Regions from separate parts of the Bradyrhizobium sp. USDA 4461 genome, predicted to be linked through region 1. Evidence: predicted binding sites of a transcription regulator. Region 1 holds the regulator's gene; the other holds the start of a gene.
What was found. The regulator LexA, encoded in region 1, represses DNA repair genes until DNA is damaged. The targets are predictions, from matches to a motif close to TGTTCNNNNTGTGTTCNG.
Positions count from the first base shown of each region.

Region 2: the regulator LexA is predicted to act here: its motif matches at 5,115-5,132, upstream of ACVINW_RS31655 (single-stranded DNA-binding protein).

Region 1 covers NZ_JBSRXM010000001.1:6,409,358-6,417,294, forward strand. The annotation lists partial or broken gene ACVINW_RS30120 (ComEC/Rec2 family competence protein) at 1-333, shown strand, start outside; gene ACVINW_RS30125 (hypothetical protein) at 330-557, opposite strand; gene ACVINW_RS30130 (hypothetical protein) at 715-1,143, opposite strand; gene lexA (transcriptional repressor LexA) at 1,420-2,124, opposite strand; gene ACVINW_RS30140 (molybdopterin molybdotransferase MoeA) at 2,368-3,579, opposite strand; gene ACVINW_RS30145 (HAD family hydrolase) at 3,605-4,231, opposite strand; gene ACVINW_RS30150 (hypothetical protein) at 5,754-5,939, opposite strand; gene ACVINW_RS30155 (hypothetical protein) at 6,709-6,957, shown strand; gene ACVINW_RS30160 (hypothetical protein) at 6,997-7,224, shown strand; gene ACVINW_RS30165 (hypothetical protein) at 7,404-7,532, shown strand.
Region 2 covers NZ_JBSRXM010000001.1:6,714,602-6,722,538, reverse strand. The annotation lists gene uvrA (excinuclease ABC subunit UvrA) at 1-1,855, opposite strand, end outside; gene ACVINW_RS31670 (outer membrane protein) at 2,211-2,870, opposite strand; gene ACVINW_RS31665 (outer membrane protein) at 3,122-3,874, opposite strand; gene ACVINW_RS31660 (outer membrane protein) at 4,109-4,852, opposite strand; gene ACVINW_RS31655 (single-stranded DNA-binding protein) at 5,302-5,790, shown strand; gene ACVINW_RS31650 (DUF2306 domain-containing protein) at 6,039-6,467, shown strand; gene gyrA (DNA gyrase subunit A) at 6,662-7,937, shown strand, end outside.

The DNA.
Region 1 (7,937 bases):
GGCGCCTTCGTCGCGCTGGCCAGCCGGCCGGAGGCGCTGGTGGATGATTGCGAGCGCGCGGCGCTGATCGTCACCGCCCGGCCGGCGCCGCGGGGCTGCGCGGCCTCGGTGGTCGACGCCGAGCGGCTGCGGCGTCACGGCGCGCTGGTGCTGCGGCGGACCAGTGACGGCTACGCCATCGATGCGGTCAAGCCCGGCGGGATCGACCGGCCATGGTCGCCTGCGGTTCCCGGCGACGGCGAGGCCGAGGCGACGCTCCGCGCCCCCGCCACCGCGCCACGGCCGGCCGTCGACGCCACGCCGGGGGAGAGCGATCTGCAGGGTGAGGATTAGCCGGGGTCTGGCGAGGGACCGGCCGGCAATTCGAACAGGCCGAGATGGTATTCGTCGGAATCGGGGCCGGCGTCGGGCTTCTTGACGAGGGTGAAGGACGCCTCGGGGAATTGCTGCCAGACCTTCAGGTCGTCAGCCGTCACCGTCAGCCAGCCGAACCGGAACATGTAGCGGCCCGGCTCCGTGACGCGTCCAGCCTTTTGCCATGTGACCTTTTCGACCACCGAGCAGGTTTCCGTAAGTGCACGTCCTCTGCGCCTGATGATGCGCCAAGGCGGCCGCCGACGGAAATCTCCTGCCGCGCCCCGGAACCCGACGTCCGGGGTCGCTCGAAATCGTTTCGGTCACTCGCCGCCGGGTCATCCTGCGGCGACGATGCGTTCAACCCAAAAACAGCGACGCAAATGCGGAGGGCCGCCGCTCCACAACCTTCGGCTTCTGCGCGACCGGCGGATGCAGTGCCGGCAATTGCAGCACGCTGACGCGCTGTCCCTCGACGAGCTGGGTCACCAGCACATGGCTGCCGTCGGGGAATTCGACCGCATCATGATGGCGATCCGGCACGTCGGGCTCGACTTCGTTGAACACGCCGACGCGGAAATTCAGCGTCTTGGTCCAGATCCAGCGGCTGTCGTAGCGAACGTTCTCGGCGAAAGCGAGCTCGGTGCCCGGCAGCATGCAGACCGCGACAGTCGGATCGTTCTCCGACGCAAAGCCGCGGGTCGACGTGCCGCGGAAGGTCGTGGTGATCAGCGTCTCTCCGACAATGGCGGGGCGCGATGCCACGGCGTGCAGACTATAGTCACACATCGGATGGCTCCTCAAATGGAGGTAGCGACCCGTGCCTCTCCTTGAGGCATAGGGCCTCTACCAGAGTGGACGATAGCGAACGAGTGTCAGCTCGTTTCTGGGCGATTGTACGACTCGCCCGAGACCGCCTCAATCACAAACACGCGACACTGCGTGAGAGGTATCGGAGCGCATCGAGCAGGCCGCATGCCGCGCTATCTTCCAAGGAACGATCCGATCTGTCGCTCGTTCCTCGCCGCCGCAAGTATTTGCCTCGCCGCCGCAACTATTTGCAATTCAGTACTTGCGATAGAGCCCGATCAGCTTGCCCTGGATGCGGACCCGGTTCGGCGGCAGGATGCGCACTTCATAGGCGGTGTTGGCCGGCTCCAGCGCGATCGAAGCGCCGCGGCGGCGGAAGCGCTTCAGGGTCGCTTCCTCCTCGTCGATCAGCGCCACCACGATGTCGCCGGTGTTGGCGACGTCGTTGCGCTGGATCAGCGCCATGTCGCCGTCGAGAATGCCGGCATCGACCATCGAGTCGCCGCGCACCTCCAGCGCATAATGCTCGCCGGAGCCGAGCATGTCGGGCGGCACGCTGATGGTGTGGCTGCGGGTCTGCAGCGCCTCGATCGGCGTACCGGCAGCGATCCGGCCCATGACCGGGACCGCGACCGGTCGATTGCCGTCATCCTCGGCGATCGGCGGTGTAGAGGTGCGCTTGCCGAGGGTGCCTTCGATGACGCTCGGGGTGAAGCCGCGTCGGCCGTTGCCGCCGCCGGCCGACAGCTCGGGCAGCTTGATGACTTCGATGGCGCGGGCGCGGTTGGGCAGGCGGCGGATGAAGCCGCGCTCCTCCAGCGCAGTGATCAGGCGGTGGATACCGGACTTCGAGCGCAGGTCGAGCGCATCCTTCATCTCGTCGAAGGAGGGCGGGACGCCGGCCTCTTTCAGACGTTCATTGATGAAACGCAGAAGTTCGTACTGTTTGCGCGTGAGCATCTCGAGTATTCCCCCGGTTGATAGCGTCGTTCGATTCCGAGACTCTTCGGTGGGATCTGCAGACCGGGCCTGACCAAGGGAGCATGGTGCTTGCTGCAAGCGCTCCTGGGCGGCCTCCCGATTGTAGACACCAGTACTCGAAACAAATCATGAACGGACACTATATGTTCGATATGTGTTCCGCAACCACTTAATTTCCGGTGAACACGCCCGGCGGCGCACAATCGCCGCGGTGAGAAAACCCTATTCGGGCAGCATCAGGATCTCGCATTCGCTGCCGGCGACGGCGGCCGGCGCAAACGGCGGACGCACGAGAAGTGCCCGTGCCGCAGCGAGATTCCCGAGCAGCGAAGAATCCTGCTGCATCACGGGCGTTGCGATCAGCGTGCCGTCGTCGCGCGTCTCGAGACGCGCGCGCAGATAGTCCTCGCGCTGGTCGTTGGCAGCGAGGTCGCGGCCGAGCAAAGCGGTCGCGCGGCGATGATGAATCGCTTTTCGGCCGCTCAGCGCCCGAATCAACGGCACCAGAAACAGGAAGGCGCAGACATAGGACGACACCGGATTGCCGGGCAGGCCGATCACCCGCATCGCCCCGAGCCGGCCATGCATCATCGGCTTGCCGGGCCGCATCGCGATCCGCCAGAACGCCATCGCGACGCCCTCGGCCTCCAGCGACCGCTTGACCAGGTCGTGGTCACCGACCGAGGCGCCGCCGGTCGTGATCAGGATGTCGGCTCCGGTGTCGCGGGCCCGGCGGATGCCGGCCGTGGTGGCCTCAACCGTATCGGCGGCAATCCCGAGATCGATGGTCTCGGCGCCTTCGGCACGCGCCAGCGCCCGCAGCGCATAGCCGTTGGAATAGACGATCTGGCCGGGTCCGGGCTGCGAGCCCGGCATCACCAGCTCGTCGCCGGTCGCCAGCACCGCGACCTTCGGCCGGCGATGCACGGCGACTTCCGGATGGTTCATGGCGGCGGCCAGCGACAGCGCGCGGTCGGAGAGGCGGCTGCCGGCGGCGAGCAGAACGTCACCCTCGCGGAAGTCGACACCGGCGGGGCGGATGTGCCGTCCAACGGCGGCAGCCTCGGTGATCGTGATGTGGTCGCCGTCGACGGCGGTGTCCTCCTGGATGATGACGGCGTCGGCGCCGTCGGGGATCACGCCGCCGGTGAAGATCCGCACCGCTTCGCCTGAGGCGACCGTGCGCTCGAACGGCCGGCCGGCGGCGACTTCGCCGATCACCTTGAGCCGCGCCTTCAGGTCAGCCGCATCGGCGGCGCGCACCGCATAGCCGTCCATCGCCGACATCGGCTGCGGCGGCTGGGTGCGCCGCGCGGCGAGGTCGCGTGCCAGGGTGCGGTGATAGGCGGCATCGAGCGCGACCATCTCCTCCGGCAGCGGTTCGGCGCCGGCCAGGACGGCGGACAGGGCATCGGCAACCGGCATCAGGGCCACGCTCGGAGCTCCTCAAGTCCAGGGTTCAAATACCGAGCGCGGTCAGCGCCCTTGCCACGTCATCCGTCGATGTCACGTGGACGGCATGAAGGCCGCGCGCCCGCGCGCCTTCGATATTGGCGGCCAGGTCGTCGAAGAACAGGATCCGCGACGCCGGCACGCCGATGGCTTTTACCACATGATCGTAGGCCGCGGCGTCGGGTTTCCGATAGCCGATGCTCGAGGACAGGAACACGGTGCGGAAATGGCTCAGCAACTCGGCGTGGACAACCGAGAAATGCGCGACATGGGCCGGATTGGTGTTGGAGAACGCATAGAGCGGCATCCGCTTCGCCGCGGCCGCGAGCAGGGGGGCGATATCGGGCATCTCGCCGGTGAAGATCGCATTCCAGCCTTCGAGGAACTGGGCGTCCGTGAGGTCGATGCCGAGCGTCCGGCGCAGGTTTTCGAAGAACGCCGCATCGTCGATCCGGCCGATCTCGTGATGCTTGAAGCTGTCGTCGACGACAAAGCGCGTGGCGAGGTCGGACGGCGCGCAGCCGGCATGCTGCGCCCAGTGCGCCATCACCTTGTCAAAGTCGATGTCGAGCACGACGCGGCCGATATCGAACAGCAGCACGTCGACGGAATCGGGGAGGGGGTGCGAGGTCATTGCGTGGAACCATGTACGAAAATTGCGGGCAGGCGGCAATGTCCCCGATTTGTGCGGGAGGCATGCGACTGATGTGCTGACAGTGGCTCCCGCTCGATCCATAGCTTCGCATGCTCGCGCCACAATTTCAGTGTCGTCCCGGCCTAGTGCGCAATTGCGCACGGGGGCCGGGGCCCATAACCACAGGGTTGTGTTGTTGAAAACAAGCTGTGGCCCCAGCGTCGCGCAACAATTCGCTTTTGGGGTAATGGGTCCCGGGCCTTCGCCGGGACGACGGCGAATGTGTGGCGCCGCTTGTGAATCATACGTCCGCATTCTCGCGACATGATTTGTCCGAGTCTTGCTTCTCGTTCCGCCCTCTCCGTTGGTGAGGGCGCAGGGAAAGCCGGGTGCCGATCGCACCCATGGGCCCCGAGCAATGGGGTAGAAAGCTCGGGGGTAGGACCACAGGTGTAACGCGGAGCAATCCGGCTTTCCCTGCGCGATGGCTTACGGCTTATACGTGCTCTCCCCGGCGAGACTTGGCTTTGTTGTCACCGTCTTCACAACGCGCATTGCGCAATCGGAAGAGACACCTACCGCTAGGGCGTCAGGCCTGCACGATTTCGCCGTCCGCCTCATGCGCGTTCGTCAACTGCGCATTCGGCGTCCACCGCATCTCGACCCGCGTTCGTGACGACCGCGAAGCGCCCCTCGTGTCGGGTGAGACGGGGAATTCATACACCGAGTTGCGCTTCGGATAAAGCGAAATATTTTCGCGCACGGTGATTGACAGGTTTTGCTGAGTTGCCCGTCGTGTCCGGACCGCAACACCCTGCAAACACATCGCCGTCCGACGTGTGCCCTCAGCGGGCTGCACCCTTCTTCTCCAGGCGTCCAGGAGCGGCCGACGTCGATAATCGCGCCCCTCGCTGGGCCGTCTCTTGTCGGGCGATCGCTCATTAGGAACGACAGCACCTGGCACCGCGTATTGGATAACAAACGCCACCCAACAGGAACGGCAGGTCGGCGTTTCCGGTGCCCTTGGCTCTGTCCCCGAGCCAGGGGCACACCTTCGTGGTCTTCAGGGGCGTGTCATCACCGCGCCTAATGTGTCGTAGGCGGCGATATCGTTCCAACGACTTCCATGTCTTCTTTCCGCACAGTCACCCAGCGTCCTGTCTCGGCAGCGATCTTTCGAGCTATTCTTACAGCGGCATCCTCGTCCGCCAATTCAAGCATGATGATGCTGCCTTTCCCCGAGAAGGCGTCGGGGTTTGAAATGTTGATGATGAATAGGGGTCCTTTTGGAAGGATCATCGGAGTGCCCCAGCCCGCAGAAGCCAGCATCGCATCACGCGATACCCTGTGCTTTCGTGCGCGGCGACACCGTGCAACCGCTACCAAGTTCCCGCCTTAACCTGGTTAAAGTACGTGGGATGTCGCGCAACTCGAAAATGGAGCTTTCGCATCGGTCCAGCAATCATGTTGCTCCGGTCCGCCCGCCGACGCGTTGGACGCTTTGCTTGCAAACCGTACGGCTTCACTTGCTTGGATGCTTCTCAATGGTCGCCTTGGCCCTGGCGATCGCCTCTTGAGTGCTCTGGAAGGTTTGCGTTCTGATCGGAGGACCGCCCGCAAGAGGCGTGATCTCGACGAGGAAGCCGCCGCCTCGCTGCTCGACGATCGTTAGACGATGACCCTGATATTCGATCGGCTCGGCTGACATTTCGGATGCCGTTTGGACGATGGATGCGCGACAAGCCTATGAAGGCATTGCAGCCCCCGGGGTTGCTAGGAACTTCTCGATCTCGAGGGCACGCCGGGCTTCAAGTGACTTCCTCAGCATGCGTTCACGTTCGGCTCCAGGCGGCAAGCCGCTTGCCCTGGTCCTGGCCGTTTCGGCAAGCTTTAGCAGTCTGAAGGTCAGTGACGTCGTTTGCTTAACCCGATTTCGTCGTTTCTTTCCCATGGCGTTCGGCCCGCGCGAACAATTGTCGCGCGAATTCGGCCACCAATGGCCTTGCATGGCATCTACATAGGTTAATCCAGTGCTGGCGGAATTTTTGCTGCGGGCAGGAACCAACTGGCGCGAGCATGCGGGGTGACGTGGCTGACGGCGTGTTCGGTCAGGGACGACGAGAGCCGAAACGTTCTCGTCGCTTCACGCCCGTTGTTTCTGAAATCCGAATTGGTGGAGCGGCCGCTGTTTGGGGCTCAGCGAAATTAGGACATGGCTTCTGACATGCATTTTTAAATGCGGGTCTCGGAGACGAGATGCAAACTGCGGGGATGTTGACACCTCATCGAATGGACAGCGTGGAGATGGGCTTTCTCGGCTTTGCCGGAATGTCATTCATCGCGCTCGTCGCCAGCGTGAGCTGGCTCCTGACCGGGTGACGCCGAACACGATGGACGAACGGACCTTGGCCTCAGTGTGGTGCCCACTCGCTGGGGCCCTTTCTTTCCGAGCTCCCTGGACTGGAGGCGGGTGAGGGATGCCCCACCTGGATGCTTGCCTGGGAGTTCTGCGCCGACTGATCGCAGAAGGCGACGTGAACCGCATTGCGCTGGCCGAGAGAGCGGTCAACGAGTATTGGGACGCGACCTTGCTTGGAGCCAGGAGGAGCGGACTCCGGCTCCTCCAGCAAGACGTGCTGACGCAGCTCAATGCCGTTGTGGGAGATCAGCGCGGCTTCGCCGAAACGGTGAATGCTTACATCGAGAAAAAGCTAGGCTCGGCATAACCCGGCCAGGGTCGCCGGATCGCCCCATCGAGCGCTTCCGTGCCACTCGATGCAAAACTTGTTTCCTCCCTGGCGTCATCCGCCGACGGTCTTCTCAAGGGCGACCAGCAAGCCGAAGACCGATCCCGTCACAGCGAGGAAGGCAGCAAAATAGTAAATGCGGTACATGACTGGTCGATCTGTTCCGGTCTAGCCGAGGAGATTGAATTTCGCCCAAGCGTTCCTCAGTGGGCGTTCCCGAACGCGATGCGCCGCAAGATCGGTTGAGCTACCTCGCCGCAATCGACTGTTGCACGCCATGTCGGTTCCTCGTCTCGCTTCATCGCCGGCCGTGCGCGAGCTCTGCAGGCGACGCTCATCGAGACCGGTCGTTCCTCGAACGCGAATGGAACAGTCGGCAAACCAATGTTTTTCCGTACATGGTTGGATTCGTTTGGAGGCCACCCATGCGGGACGATTATGACATCTTTGCCCACTCGGACCTTTGGTTGGCTGCGGTGGTTGCCTGCGCGCCCTCGATATTGATCGTCACGCTGATGATCATGTCGCTGATCGAGCCGCAGTTCCCCGGTTGAGGTTTCAATATTGGGTGGTCGCTCAAACAAGCGTTCTCGGCCGACTCGTTTTTTGCCGGACAGCGCTCACATCCTGGAAAGCGCCAAACCGAGATATGCGATCAGCGCCCCGGTGCTCAGAATAACAACGACGAGCGCCTGCTCTGAACGTGCCTGTAGGGTTTTGCGGGTCACGGCGTTGACGCTCCATCTTCGAAATCATTCGATCCAACTAATTGTGATCAGTTTCCGTTCCGGTTCCTTTCCAGGAACTTTCAACGATACGGACGAACGCGGAAATAAGGCCCGCATCGTCAAACCCCGTACGATTCCGGTACTCCGAACGGGCACGAGAAAGTGTCGGGCGCGAGGTCTAGGATGGCGTGACCAAGTTGCTCTGGCCTCAGCGTGTGTACCCCCTCGCTG
Region 2 (7,937 bases), 310 kb from region 1:
GGTCGGGCGTGCCTTCGGCGACGATGTGGCCGCCATGCATGCCGGCGCCGGGGCCGATATCCAGCACATGATCCGCCAGGCGAATGGCGTCCTCGTCATGCTCGACCACGACCACGGTGTTGCCGAGGTCGCGGAGCCTCTTGAGGGTGTCGAGCAGGCGGGCATTGTCGCGCTGGTGCAGGCCGATCGACGGCTCGTCCAGCACGTAGAGCACGCCTGTCAGCCCCGAGCCGATCTGCGAGGCGAGGCGGATGCGCTGGCTCTCGCCGCCGGAGAGCGTGCCGGACGAACGCGACAGCGTCAGATAATTCAGGCCGACGTCGAGCAGGAAGGTCAAGCGCTCGCGGATCTCCTTCAGGATACGCGCGGCGATCTCGTTCTGCTGCGCATTGAGCGCTTCCGGCACCGTCTCGAACCACTCGCCGGCGCGCTTCACCGAGAGCTCGGAGATCTCGCCGATATGCTTGCCGCCGATCTTGACGCACAGCGCCTCCGGCTTCAGCCGGTAGCCGTGGCAGCCTTCGCAGGGCACGTCGGAGAAATACTTGCCGAGCTCCTCGCGCGCCCATTCGCTCTCGGTCTCGCGGTAGCGGCGGTCGATGTTGGTGACGACGCCCTCGAACGGCTTCTTGGTGTCGTAGGAGCGGACGCCGTCCTCATAGGAGAACTTGATCTCGTCGTCGCCGGAGCCGTGCAGCAGCGCGTTCTGGACCTTCTTGGTCAGGTCCTTCCACTTGGTGTCGAGCGTGAACTTGTAGTGCTTGCCGAGTGCGGTCAGGGTCTGGATGTAATAGGGCGACGACGATTTCGCCCACGGCGCGATCGCGCCCTTGCGCAGGGTCAGCTCCTTGTCGGGGATGACCAGGTCCTCGTCGATGTGCTGCTCGACGCCGAGGCCGCCGCAGGCCGGACACGCGCCGTAGGGGTTGTTGAACGAGAACAGGCGCGGCTCGATCTCGGGGATCGTGAAGCCGGAGACCGGGCAGGCGAATTTTTCCGAGAACAGGATGCGCTCGGGGCCGCTCTTGTCGTGGATTTTCGCGGTCTTCTTCTTGTCTTCTTTCTTCTCGTCCTGCGCGGCCGCCGCGGGCGCGTCGGCATATTCGATCACCGCAAGACCCTCGGCGAGCTTCAGTGCGGTCTCAAAACTTTCCGCGAGGCGTTGGGCGAGGTCGGGGCGCACCACGATGCGGTCGACCACGACGTCGATGTCGTGCGGGAATTTCTTGTCGAGGCTAGGGGCTTCCGACAGCTCGTAGAAGGTGCCGTCGATCTTGACACGCTGAAAGCCCTTCTTGAGATATTCGGCGAGCTCCTTCTTGTACTCGCCCTTGCGGCCGCGCACGACCGGCGCCAGCAGATAGAGGCGGGTGCCCTCGGGGAGCGCCAGCACGCGGTCGACCATTTGCGAGACGATCTGGCTCTCGATCGGCAGGCCGGTGGCGGGCGAATAGGGCACGCCGACGCGCGCCCACAACAGGCGCATGTAGTCGTAGATCTCGGTGACGGTGCCGACGGTGGAGCGCGGGTTCTTCGAGGTGGTCTTCTGCTCGATCGAGATCGCCGGCGACAGGCCGTCGATCTGGTCGACATCCGGCTTCTGCATCATCTCCAGGAATTGCCGCGCATAGGCCGACAGCGATTCGACGTAGCGGCGCTGGCCCTCGGCGTAGATGGTGTCGAATGCGAGCGAGGATTTGCCGGAGCCGGACAGGCCGGTGAACACCACCAGCTTGTCGCGCGGAATCTCGACGTCGATGTTCTTCAGATTGTGTTCGCGTGCGCCGCGGATCGTGATGGCGCGCGATGAGGAGCCCGCGTTCTGTTGGCGCTTCGCCTTGAGCACTTCATCCATAGCGACAATTCCGGGCGCATGATCGGGCGCCTTTTGGGCGCGCGTCGCCGGTGATGCCGGGAGCTTGCGCCGATGAGTGTGAAGACTGGAACGTAGGAAGAACGGCCGGCAATTTCCAGTGCTGAATAGCGGCCATCAACGGATAGTTTGCCGGATGGCAGCAGCCGGCAGCAGGATGGGTTCCGAAATGCAAAAAGGCCGGCGCGAGGCCGGCCTTTCGGTGCGATCCGATGCTGGATCCGCCTGGTCCGTTGCCTAAAGCGCGATGAGATTGGATCGAATCGTCATCGCGCCTTAGGTCTTTGTTTGACATGATCTTTCCGGAAAACCGCTTCGCACTTTTCCGGATCATGCTTTAGTACTTGGCGACGATCGGGCCGCCGAAGTGATAGTTCACGCCGAACTGCACGCTGTGCAGGTTGAGGTCGCCGGAGGCAACGCCGAAGTAGGTCTCGCTGCCGAGGCTGCGATACAGGTACTCGCCCTTGATCGACCACTGCGGGGCGATGAACGCCTCGATGCCGGCGCCGACGGTCCAGCCGGAGTGGAAGTTGCTCTGCGAGACGGTGGCGCCGAGCGCGGTGACGCTGATCTCGTTGTCGACCCAGGCATAGCCGCCGGTGCCGTAGAACAGCACCTTGTCGACCGCGAAGCCGAAGCGGCCGCGCACGGTGCCGAGCGCGTCGATCTTGCTCTTCGCGGTGACGCCGAGCGCGCTGACCGACGCATCGACGTCAGCCCAGGCGCCGTCGGCCTCGAGGCCGTACACGATGTTGCCGGCCTGCCAGTTGTAGCCGATGGTGCCGCCGCCGAAGCCGCCTTCCATCTTCGGATTGCCGGAGTTCTCGCTGGCGTAACCGCCGAAGCCACCGATGTAGAAGCCGGTCCAGTTGGTGATCGCGACCGGCGGCGGAGCCTTCACGTAGGGGGCGCGCGCGCCGAGATCGGCGGCCATTGCCGGTGCAATTGCGCTGAGGGCAAACATGCCGGCCGAGGCCAGCAAAACATTCCTGATTTTCAAAGTCCAAATTCCCGTTTTTCTTGCCACATTTTCTTATTGTCCCCTTCAAACATTGAAGGGAGCGTCACAGCAGTGTCGCGTGACGATCACGTGTTTCTACATAGAAATCTCGGAAGTTGTGTATCCGTGAAACCACAATGCACGGAAAACAGCCGCGCCGTGTGCTTGCGCAACGAAAAGGCCGGCGCGAGGCCGGCCTTTATTTTGATGTGAACGCGCGCGTCGCGCGATCAACCGCAGCAGGCTCAGTATTTCGCTGCTACGACCGGGCTTGCGGCGTTGAAATGGTAATTGATGCCGAGCTTGACGGTGTGGAAGGTGTCTTTCCACTCCGAGCGATCGTTGAGCGCGGGCGTGTACTGGATCGGCGCAACCTTGCCGAGATCGATGTAGTTGTACTCGAGCTTGGCCGACCAGTTCGCGGCGAACATGTATTCGACGCCGGCGCCGAGGGTCCAGCCCCAGCGGGTGTCGCTGGCCGAGGCCGAGGGCGGCGCGAGGCCGGCATTGTAGCGATGCAGGATGTCGCCGACCGCAGCGCCGCCGCTGACGAACCACAGCGTGGCGCCGTCGGCGTAACCGAGCCGGCCCTTGATGTCGCCGAAGCTGCGCAGCTCGGTGTAGTAGGTGTCGAGCACGCTTGGCGGTCCGACATTGATCACGTTGGAGCGGCCGGTGATCGAGGCCCAATGGTAGGCGCCCTCGATGCCGAACACGGCAGGGCCGGCCTGGACGTTGTAGCCGATCACGCCGCCAATGAAGCCGCCGCCGGTGGTGTAGCTTTGCGTGCCGATGAACGTCGCATCGTTCGGAGCGCCGAGATAGGTCTCGCTGCTGGTGCCCCAGCCGCCGCCGCCCTGGGCGCCGAGATAGAAGCCGTTCCAGCTGGTCAGGGGCGCGGCAACCGCCGGCTGGGGGGCCTTTGCGGCAAGGTCAGCCGCCGACACGGACGAAACGCTGAGCACGGCGAGGCCGGCTGCACACAGAAGCTGCTTCATGGATCCATCCCGCTTCGATTCGATCATCGCAGGACAGGCTACCATTGCAGGTTGCAGATCGGGCGTAGCGCCCGCGCAACACCGGTAACATTTTGATTTTACTGTATATTTTACGATTTATTAGGATTTAACCATGTCGATTCGGGGGCGGGGCTCAACTCGCAACCGACCCCGGCAAACAGAAAGGCCGGCACAAGGCCGGCCTTTCGTGTCGATCCAATCCGTGTCGCGCAATCAATAGCGCGCAACCACCGGGCCGCCCCACTTGTAGTTCACGCGGACGGTGACGAGGTCGACGTCCTGGCGGTCGCGGATGGTGCTCAACAGCGCTCCACCGGGCGTGGTGAGGTTGTAGTTCTTGTCCTGCATGAACAGGTGGTCGTATTCGACACCAGCGGTCCAGTTCGGCGCGAAGCCGAACTCGATGCCGGCGCCGATGGTGCCGCCCCAGCGGGTGTCGCTGGCGCTGCCGGCGAGCACGCCGGTCGGCGTAACGAAGGTGCTGAAGCGATTGTCGGTCAGCGCCGCACCGCCCTTGGCGTAGAGCAGCACGTTGTTGACGGCGTAGCCGATCTGGCCGGTGAACAGGCCGAACGCGTCGATCTTGGTCTGGTTGGTGAACAGGCCCGGGAAGATCGCGCTGTTGTTGCTGCCCTTCAGGTCAGCCCAGTCGCCCTGCGCTTCGAGGCCGAACACCCAGGCGCCGGCCTGCCAGCGATAGCCGATCTGGCCACCGGCGACGCCGCCGGTTGCGTCATGGCAGCCATCCGATCCGATGAAGATGCCGGCGGGGACCTGGTCCCAGCAATTGTGACTCGAGCCCCAGCCGCCGTTGGCGCCGATGTAGAAGCCGCTCCAGTCATAGACGGCAGCGATCATTGGCGGCGCCTTGGTGTACGGGCGCGCCGCGAGGTCGGCGGCCGCGGCAGGCGCAGCAAACGCAATCAGAGCAACCGTCCCGAGCAAAAACTTCTTCATCGTCAATCTCCCCAGCTCCCCGATCGGCTTCCAAAGGTCCCGAAGCGCGATCCCAGACGCGAGCGCCCGTCCGTTGGTTGATAGCTATACGCCGATTCAACCGGAAAGGCCGTCTCCCAAATGCCACACTCGGGGAAGAAGTGCCGCCGGAATAAGGCGCTGATTTGTTTATTGTTTTTCTGACGTCGCGTCGCCGGCGGGCGGCTGGGAGCGAAGCCGGCTGCCATATCATCGCCACGGACGGCCTCTACGGCTGGTTGTGGCGAACAAAACTGGAACATTCCCGGCCGGGATGCTATATCTGATTATCGTGGATAACCGTGCGACGGCGGAGGGCGCCAAGCCGCCGCCGGCGTATAGGGTCATCCACGACGCCTGCAATGTAAGTGGCGAAGGTTGAGAGTGGCGGCCGATGTCCGGACGCCCGGTTTTTGAGTGGAGATGATGCGATGGCAGGAAGCGTGAACAAGGTGATCCTGGTTGGAAACCTCGGCAAGGATCCGGAGATCCGGCGGACCCAGGACGGTCGTCCGATCGCCAATCTGTCCATCGCCACCTCGGAGACCTGGCGCGACAAGGGCACCGGCGAGCGCAAGGAAAAGACCGAGTGGCACCGCGTCGTGATCTTCAACGAGGGCCTCTGCAAGGTCGCCGAGCAGTACCTGAAGAAGGGCGCCAAGGTGTACATCGAGGGTCAGTTGCAGACCCGCAAATGGACCGACCAGAGCGGCGTCGAGAAGTACTCGACTGAAGTCGTGCTGCAGGGCTTCAACTCCAACCTCACCATGCTCGACGGGCGCGGCGGTGGCGGCAGCAGCTTCTCCGATGATGGCGGCAGCGATTTCGGCTCGTCCGGTCCGGTCAGCTCGGCGCCGCGCCGTGCGGTCGCCGCCGGCGGCAGCCGCAACAGCGACATGGACGACGACATCCCGTTCTGAGCGTGCGCTCGGACACCGCGTCAGCCGCCGTTCCGTGACGATCATTTGCCGGAACGGTGGTTCGATGTGTCGCGACAGTTTCCTCATGTGAATTATGAGGATAACTTTCTAACGGCTTGCAGCGTCTCGCCCAGATGGCGGCGCTCAGAGCCGGTTCCCGCGACTTTGACACAGGTCAATGTGAATGATATTTACATTACCCAGCGGTGAGCGAGGCTTTGCCGCGGATCAATTCGAGGGCCGCCATCATGAGCCTCGCGCCATTGCTCGACGCCGCGCCTGCGATCCCGCTCCATGCCTTTGCCGCCATGGCCGCCTTCGTGCTCGGCTCCATCCAGCTTGCCGCGCCGAAGGGCACGCTGCCGCACCGGACGCTGGGTTGGATCTGGGTGATCCTGATGCTGGTGGTCGCCGGAAGCTCGTTCTGGATCCACCAGATCCGCCTGCTCGGGCCGTGGAGCCCGATCCATCTGCTGTCGATCTTCTCGCTGCTCATGCTGGTGCTCGGCGTCATGGCCGCGCGGCGTCACAACGTCCGCCGCCACAAATACACGATGATTGGCATCTTCTTCGGCACGCTGGTCATTGCCGGGCTGTTCACGTTCATGCCCGGGCGGATCATGCATGCGGTGGTTTTCGGCCAGCGATGGGATGGGCAAATAGCGAATGGGGAGTAGCGAAGAGGGCGTTTTCCACTCGCTATTCGCCATTCGCCACGCGCTTCTCGACCAAGCGGCCGTGGTCCTGCCGACCCACCCGTAAGTCCATGAAAAAACGAACGGAAAAACGGCCTGCGGGAGCCGGGCAAGGGTGGTTTTCGGGCCATCGATACGCTATATGATTCCCCAGTAGAACCGACCGGATTTCCCCTTTGTCCGATAACGACGACCACAAGCCCGGCGAGCCGCCGGGGCCCTCAGATATTCGTCCCGTTTCCATTCTCGACGAGATGAAGAAGTCCTACCTCGATTACGCGATGAGCGTGATCGTGTCGCGTGCGCTGCCCGATGCGCGCGACGGGCTCAAGCCGGTGCACCGGCGCATCCTCTACTCGATGCATGAGCAGGGACACACCCCGGACAAGAAATACGTCAAGTCCGCGCGCGTGGTCGGCGACGTGATCGGTAAATATCACCCGCACGGCGACCAGTCGATTTACGACGCGATGGTCCGCATGGCGCAGGATTTCTCCCTGCGCGTGCCGCTGATCGACGGCCAGGGCAACTTCGGTTCGATCGACGGCGATCCGCCGGCCGCCTATCGATATACCGAAGCGCGGCTGACGCGCGCGGCACTGGCCGTCCTTGCCGACATCGACATGGAGACCGTCGATTTCCAGCCGAACTACGACAATTCGGAGCAGGAGCCGTCGGTTCTGCCGGCCCGCTTTCCGAACCTTCTGGTCAACGGCGCCGGCGGCATTGCCGTCGGCATGGCGACCAACATCCCGCCGCACAATCTCGGCGAGGTGGTCGACGCCTGCGTCGCGCTGATCGACAATCCGGCGCTCACGATCGACGAGTTGATCGACATCATTCCCGGACCTGATTTCCCGACCGGTGGCGTCATCCTGGGCCGCCAGGGCATCCGCTCGGCCTACCATCTCGGCCGCGGCTCGATCGTGATGCGCGGCAAGGTGACGATCGACACCATCCGCAAGGACCGCGAAGCGATCATCATCTCCGAAATTCCCTATCAGGTGAACAAGGCGACGATGGTCGAGCGCATTGCCGACCTCGTGAAAGAGAAGAAGATCGAGGGCATCGGCGACCTGCGCGACGAGTCCGACCGCGACGGCTATCGCGTCGTGATCGAGCTGAAGCGCGAAGCGGTGCCCGATGTGGTGCTCAACCAGCTCTACCGTTTCACGCCGCTGCAGACCAATTTCCCCGCCAACATGCTGGCGCTGGATTCCGGCCGTCCGCAGACCATGAATCTGAAGGACCTGCTCAACATCTTCGTCGCGTTCCGCGAGCAGGTGGTGACAAGGCGGACCAAGTTCCTGCTCGGCAAGGCCCGCGACCGCGCCCACATCCTGGTCGGCCTTGCGATCGCGGTCGCAAACATCGACGAGATCATCCGCGTCATCCGGACCTCGCCCGATCCGAACACCGCGCGCGAGGCCCTGATGTCGCGCGACTGGCCGG